Regions from separate parts of the Pseudomonas sp. FG36 genome, predicted to be linked through region 2. Evidence: riboswitches for the same ligand, from Rfam matches in the RefSeq annotation. Region 2 holds a riboswitch; each other region holds the start of a gene.
What was found. A riboswitch is a leader RNA that binds a small molecule or an ion and turns the genes downstream of it on or off. The one in region 2 is predicted to bind cobalamin.

Region 1: it holds a riboswitch for cobalamin, as region 2 does, so the genes downstream of both, ACODS9_RS24580 (TonB-dependent receptor plug domain-containing protein) here and ACODS9_RS00055 (ABC transporter substrate-binding protein) in region 2, are expected to answer to the same signal.
Region 3: it holds a riboswitch for cobalamin, as region 2 does, so the genes downstream of both, ACODS9_RS08595 (CbtB domain-containing protein) here and ACODS9_RS00055 (ABC transporter substrate-binding protein) in region 2, are expected to answer to the same signal.

What each region holds. Positions count from the first base shown of each region.
Region 1 covers NZ_JBMDJQ010000048.1:17,094-19,350, reverse strand. The annotation lists gene ACODS9_RS24580 (TonB-dependent receptor plug domain-containing protein) at 1-1,253, opposite strand, end outside; cobalamin riboswitch at 1,344-1,547, opposite strand; gene ACODS9_RS24575 (DUF2946 family protein) at 1,691-2,080, shown strand; gene ACODS9_RS24570 (TonB-dependent receptor) at 2,152-2,257, shown strand, end outside.
Region 2 covers NZ_JBMDJQ010000001.1:7,944-10,200, forward strand. The annotation lists gene ACODS9_RS00050 (FecCD family ABC transporter permease) at 1-41, opposite strand, end outside; gene ACODS9_RS00055 (ABC transporter substrate-binding protein) at 38-1,051, opposite strand; cobalamin riboswitch at 1,161-1,358, opposite strand; gene ACODS9_RS00060 (acetyltransferase domain-containing protein) at 1,386-2,257, opposite strand, start outside.
Region 3 covers NZ_JBMDJQ010000008.1:23,748-26,004, reverse strand. The annotation lists gene ACODS9_RS08605 (cobalamin biosynthesis protein) at 1-303, opposite strand, end outside; gene ACODS9_RS08600 (CbtA family protein) at 303-992, opposite strand; gene ACODS9_RS08595 (CbtB domain-containing protein) at 1,003-1,188, opposite strand; cobalamin riboswitch at 1,289-1,511, opposite strand; cobalamin riboswitch at 1,573-1,769, shown strand; gene cobW (cobalamin biosynthesis protein CobW) at 1,871-2,257, shown strand, end outside.

The DNA of each region.
Region 1 (2,257 bases), on a different contig from region 2:
ACGGTGGCGCTGTCGCCGCCGCTCATGGCCTCGTGGCGCAGGCCGAGGCTCGGGTGCCAGTTGGGCAAGGCCTCGATCCTGGGACGCAGTTGGGCGTACAACGCATTGGCCTGGGCCTTGTTGTCGTCGATCACCAGCACGTCGTCCTGGCCCTTGAACCACTGGTTGTCGGAACCGAACACCAGCACGTGGCCGCCGTCGAGTTCGGCCTTGCCCTCGGCCTGCACGCCCCAATCGGTAAAGCCCCAGTAGTCGTTGTGGTTGACCACGTCGCGGGAGCCGTCGGCGCGGTTGTTGATGCGGGTGTAGCGGGTGTCCCAGTCGTTGACGTGGCCCTTGACGAAGTAGCTCAGGCGCTCGCTGATGCGCTGTTCGAAGGTAGCCGTGGCGATCTGCTGCACGCGGTCATTGGTGGTCTTGTAGTTGTTCACCGGTCGGGCGAAATCGAGGTTGGCGTCTGTGTACTGGTAGAACAGCTCCAGCCGCGCATCGTCACCGAAGGCCTGGATCGCCTTGCCGCCGAAGGTGGTCACCTCGTAGCCGCGCTTTTTGTCGCTGACGTTGCCGCTGTAGTCGCGGTTGCGAAACGGCTGGTAACCGTCGGAGACGTTGTGGCTGACATAGGCCAGCAGGCCCAGGTCGCCGAAGCCATTGCTGAAGATCTGCTCGACGCGGGCGTCCTTGCTGCTGCCGGCGAAGCTGTCCAGGCCCAGGTTGACCTCACCTGAAGCCTGACGACGTTGCGGGCTGCGGGTGACGATGTTGATCACTCCCGCCACGGCCTGGGTGCCGAACAACAGGCTCTGGCCGCCCTTGAGCACCTCGATGCGCTCCACCGCGTTGGCCGGCAGTGTGTCCAGGTACAGGCCGCCGTACAGGCGGTTGTTCAGGCGTACACCGTCGAGCAGGATCAGTGTGTCGTCGTTGCGCCCGCCGAGCAGCGAGTAGGTGCCGTAGTCGAATGGGCCGTTCTTCGGCGCTACGTAGAAGCCGGGGATGAACATCTGCATCACCCGGGTGATGTCGGCGCCGGGGCCGGCGCGCTCGATCTGCTCGCGGCTGACGATCTCGACCTTGCTGCCGTACTGGGCCATGGCGGCGACCGTGGTCGACTCCACCGACGGCGCGGCGACGATCTGCTGGTCGAGGATCAGGGGGGTGTTTTCGGCCAGTGCCAGGGGGCTGGCCAGGCAGCCCAGGAACAAGGTCCGGGCCTTGGGGAAACGACGTCGGGAGTGAATCACAGCAATCATGCTCTTCTCGAAAGTGACTTTCGCAGAAGCACGCAGGAGCACGGATCGCACACACGCCAATACCGGCCCATGCCCGCCCACCGCAGGAGTTTGCCTACTACATTCCAGGCCGGTCTCCGGGCTCGCAAGACAAGATGCCTTCACCTTCCCATGACGCGCGGGCCACAGTGGTCTGTCGAAGGCATCACTTGCATACCGTTGCGGGGGCAGCACCGGACTGGCGCGAAGCGCGTACCGGTTTCCCGTTTCACCCCATGCGCGGCGGCATGGGACACCTGAAATCGGTCGGCATCTGAACACCTTGGGGCAAGGTGCGTCAAGCAAAGGCCGGTGAATCGTTTCGCGTGTTTTTTATCTGCCAATCACTCTAGGCAGATGTGTCAAAAGTTGTAGAATCCGCACGCCTAACCTATTCCCGTTCCCTTCGAGCTTTGCCGATGAAGCTGGCCCGCCACACACGATCGCAAGTCGCCTGGGTGCTGTATTTCAGCATCCTGTTCGGCTCGTTGCTGTGCGCCATGGGCCATGGGCAGATGGCCGGGCTGCGCCTGGCCGGCCTCGACGACGCCGCCTGGTGCGCGGCCGACAGCAGCGGCGTGTTCAAGGGCGACCAGGACATCACCGACCCGGTGCTGCCCGCCGGCGGCGACTGCGTGATCGCCAGCCTGTTCAGCGCCATCCTGCTGGCGGTGTTCTTCGGTTTGCTGGCCCTGCTCGCCGGGGAGTCGAGCAAACCCTTACCCAGACAACCCGCGCCGCGCCTGCCCAAGCAGCGCTGGCCACTGGTCAATCCCCGCGCCTCCCCCGCTTCGCTTCTCGCGTTCTGACATCGCCACGCCCTCGAACTGCCTGATCGGCAGCGGGCGTGCGCTCATTGATTTCAGCCAGGAAGCCTTGCATGTTCCGCATGACCACTCTGGCGCTGCTCGTTGGCAGCGCAACCTGCGCCTGGGCGCAGGACGACACCCTCACCCTGCCCGCCAGCAACGTCACGGCCACGTCCG
Region 2 (2,257 bases):
GCGAGCAAAGCAAAGAGGCTGATGGGCAGCAGGCGGCTCATGGCTGGGGTGCTTTACCGCTGGCGAAGGCGCTGGACAGCACGTCCAGGCCGCGGAACAGGCGGATGCCGGCCTGCATGGCGTCGGCATCGAGGACGATGATCCGGCCGTGCTTGACCGCGTCCATATTGCGCGTGACCGGGTCGCTGCGCAGGAAGTCGAGTTTTTTCTGGTAGTCGTCGGCCGGGTAGCGGCGGCGGTCCATGCGCGCGACGATCAGCCAGGTGGGGTTGGCTTTGACCAGGGTTTCCCAGCCCACGGTAGGCCATTCTTCGCTGGACTCGACCACGTTGCGCACGCCAAGGGTCTGCAGCATGTAGTCGGCCACGCCCTGGCGGCCGGCGACATAGGGGTCGGTCTTGAGGTCGGCGCTGGAGAACCAGAACAGCGCGCTGGTGTGCGCCAGGTCCTGGCCGGCCAGGCGCTGCCTGGCCTGTTCCAGTTGGCCCTGGAGCTCGGCATTCAGGCGCGCGCCACGCTCCTGCACGTCGAATATCTCGGCCAGCTGGCTGACGCTCTTGTAGATGCTCTGCACCTTGAACGGCTGCAGGCGGGTGCCGTCGGCGCCCACCAGGTTGTCCTTGCCCTCGCAGTCCGAGGGCAGCAGGTAGGTGGGGATGCCCAGCTCCTGGAATTGTTCGCGGGTGCCGACCGCCCCTTGGGCGCCGATCATCCATTCGAACTGCGCCGTCACCAGTTGCGGACGTTTGCCGACCACCGCCTCGAAGCTCGGTTCGTTGTCGGCCAGGCGCGGGACCTTGTCGTTCTGCGCCTTGAATTCCGGCAGCACGTTGTTGAACCACAGCGAGGTGCCGGCCAGCCGCTCACCCAGGCCCAGGGCATAGAGCAGCTCGGTGCCGGCCTGGCCGACGGTCACCGCCCGTTGCGGGGCCTGGGTGAAGGTCTGCGGCATGCCGCAGTTGTCGACGGTCAGCGGGTACAGGGTGGTGCTGGCGTGGGCCAGGCCCGACAGGGACAGGCCGGCGAGGAGGGCGGCGAGGCGGTGCGGCATGGTGGGGCGATCTCCTGGGTGGTGCACGGAATGGCCCACGGACAGGCATCGCCCGGCAGCCTGCGCAAGCACGCGGCCAGGGCGGATGACCATCCCGGACACCCCGCCGGTTGGTGAATGCGTGCCGGCAGGTCTCCTGACTGGTGCGTCCAGGCCGGCGCCAGCCTTCCCGGGTCGGCAGACCCAGTGGCATCGATGGCGCAGGCTCGGCACCTACAGTTGCGGGGGCAGTTCCCTTTGGATCGCCAGTGGCGAGCCCGGGATTCCCTTTTGATTCCGTGTGGAAACCGGCGGGCGGCATGGTAGACCATCGGGCTGTCGGGTGAAAACGCTTTTACAGGTACTTGAGCCAGGCGATATCGCGCCGGCGCGCTTTCAGCCGGGCGAACCAGCGCACCGGCAGGTACAGGGCAAGTGGCAGCAGCACGGCGGTCAGCCATACCGCCCCGATGCCATCGAAACCGAAATAGCGGCCCTGGTTCAGGCCGAACAGCGCCACGCAGGCCACGTACAGCAGCTTGAGCACATACAGGTGCAGCAGGTAGAAGAACATCGGCGCTGCGCCAAACACCGCAAGCGGGCCGATCCAGCGGGCGTCGCCGGCACGCTCGAAGCCGCGCAGCAGGAGCAGGCCGACGCCGAGGGTCAGGGCCAGGAACAGCAACGACGGTGGGTACTTGGTGATATTGAAGAAGCTCATCAGCGTCTGCCCGACGCTGGCGTAGAGGCTCCAGGGGGCTTCGCCGTAGCCATTGAGCAGGCGCAGCGCGCCGAACCCCAGCAGCAACGCCGCGCCGGCCCATAGCAGGCGCTGTTGGCGCTTGCCGGCGTCGCTGCCCCGGGCAAACCACGGCCCGAGCCCATAACCCAGGGCGATCACGCCGATCCACGGCAACAGCGGGTAGGACGTGCGCAGGCGCAGATGTTCGCCCACCTCCAGCCAACTGCGCTCATGCAGGATCGCCCATGGCACATGCAGCGCCGATTCCGGCCCGAAGTGCAGGCCATCGAGCAGGTTGTGACCGGCGACGATCAGCGCGCCGAGGGCGAGCAGCGCCGGGCGCGGCAGCCACACCAGCAGCGACAGGGCGAGCATGCTCAGGCCGATGGCCCAGATCACCTGCAGGTAGATCACGCTCGGAGGCAACTCGAAGGTCCAGGCGAAGTTGACCAGGGTGAATTCCAGCAGTACCAGGAACAGACCGC
Region 3 (2,257 bases), on a different contig from region 2:
GGCGACACCCCAGCAGCCAGTCTGGGCGTACACCGTTGTCGAGCGCTGACTGAGCAGCGCTTCGAAGGTCGACAAGTGGTTGCTGTCGAAGCAGATGAACGGCAACCCGAGCCGCTCGGCCAGTGCCAGCAGGCCGGGCTCGCGTGCCTTGGGTTCGATGCTGGCGATTGCCTTCAGCGCCGACAGGGGCAGGGCGTGGTTGGTCAGGGTCTGGCGCAGCAGCACCGCGAGCGTTTCGACCGGGCAGCCACGGCGGCAACCAAAGCCGGCATACAACGCCGGCTGGGGAACAATGTCGCGCATCAGTGCTGGCTGGAGCGGCGGAACAACCAGGCGCTGAGCAGGCCCAAGGCCACCCAGAACGCGGCGTTGGTCAGCCACGAAGCGATCTTGAACTGGGTCTCCAGCGCCTCGGGGGCCAGGCTTTCATGAACCGGTGGCTGTGGTGCGCCGATCAGGTGCGGGATCACCAGCAGGGCGACTCCGAGCACCTTGAACAGCCAGTGCTGGGCGAACACCAACAGTGCCAGACCGGCGGCAGTGGCGGCGGCGGTGCCGATCCACCAGGTCTGGCGCTGGCCAAGGTCGGCGGCGGCGGTACCAGGCAGTTCCGGTGGCAGGCCCAGGGTCGGCGCCAGGCAGAACACGGCGAAGCCCGCCAGGCCCCACAGCGCGCCGGTGGCCACGCGGCCCGGGGCACGCAGGCTGTACAGGGCGGCGAGGATCAGGGCGAAGCCGACGGCGACCACCAGGTTGCCGCCCGTGGTGGACAGGATACGCTGCCAGCCATCTTCGGGTGCCCAGGCCTCGGCGCTGTGCTCATGGGGCGCGGCGGCTTCGCCATGCTCATGCTGTTCGGCGACGGGGGCGGCGGTTTCATAGGTTTCCGCCTGGAGAATCAGCGGGGCGACCCAGAAGCTTTGCAGCAGGGTCAGCAGCAGGGCGGCGAGCAGGCCGCTGAAACCCGCGGTACGGGCGATGCGCGTGATCATGCGGGCGTACTCAGTGGCAAGGGAAGGCGGCGCTGTGGCGGGTGTCGTGGGCGGCGTTGTGCACCGCCTCGATGTGCGAGAAACCGGCGAAGTACACCAGGCACAGGCCCAGCAGGCTGGCGCCGACCGCGACGATCAGGCGCTGGCTGAGACTGACGGGGGTGGCGATACTGGGTTTGGCGTGGGTGATGGGCATGACGCGTTCCTCTGCTGCTTTTGTTGTGGCAACGGGCAGGCGCGACGCCCCCGGGCACGGCTGGCCCGGGTGATACGACAGCGCCCGCCCACCGCGGGGTGTTCTGCAAGCATGTCAGGCCGGTCTCCGGGCTGGCGAGGTGGAGCGGGGCTCCATCGACTACGTCACCTTCCCATGCCGCACGATGGGCACAGTGGTCTGACGCTTCTCTCGCTTACCGTTGCGGGGGCAGCACCGGCTTTGTCGGCCCTCTTCTAAAGGAGGCGCGACGCACCGGTTTCCCGTTTCACCCCCGTTGGGGGCACCTGAACGCAATGCGCTAGCAAATCACGGGGCCGGGCCTGCGTCAATCGCCGCGGCGGTTGACCGCCAGGCAGGCACTGCGTAGCCTTGCCGGTTCGAGGTTCCCGGGCGTTGTCCCGGGCTAAGACGGGAACGCGGTACAAGCCGCGGCTGCCCCCGCAACTGTAGGCACTGAAGGGTTCGGCACAGCCACTGCGCACGCGCGGGAAGGCGCCATCCCACCGGCTTTGATGGCCGGCGGTGCAAGCCAGGAGACCTGCCTCGCAACGTTTTCGACTTTCAACCGGGCGGGGTGATCCGGTGGCGAAACAGCCAGGCCGACACGGGCCGTGGCTGTCGTCCTGCATGCCCGCGCCATTGCTGCCAAGGGCATCGCGACATGAAAACACTGGCCAAGCTCCCCGTCACCATCGTTACCGGCTTCCTCGGCTCGGGCAAGACCACCTTGCTGCGCCATATGCTCGACAACGCCCAGGGCCGCCGCATCGCGGTAATCGTCAACGAATTCGGCGAGCTGGGCATCGATGGCGAGATCCTCAAGCAGTGCAGCATCGGCTGCTCCGAGGAAGAGGCCAACGGCCGCGTCTACGAGCTGGCCAACGGCTGCCTGTGCTGCACCGTGCAGGAAGAATTCTTCCCGGTGATGCGCGAGCTGGTGGCGCGCCGCGGCGATCTCGACCATATCCTCATCGAAACCAGCGGCCTGGCCCTGCCAAAACCCCTGGTGCAGGCCTTCCAGTGGCCGGAGATCCGCAACGCCTGCACC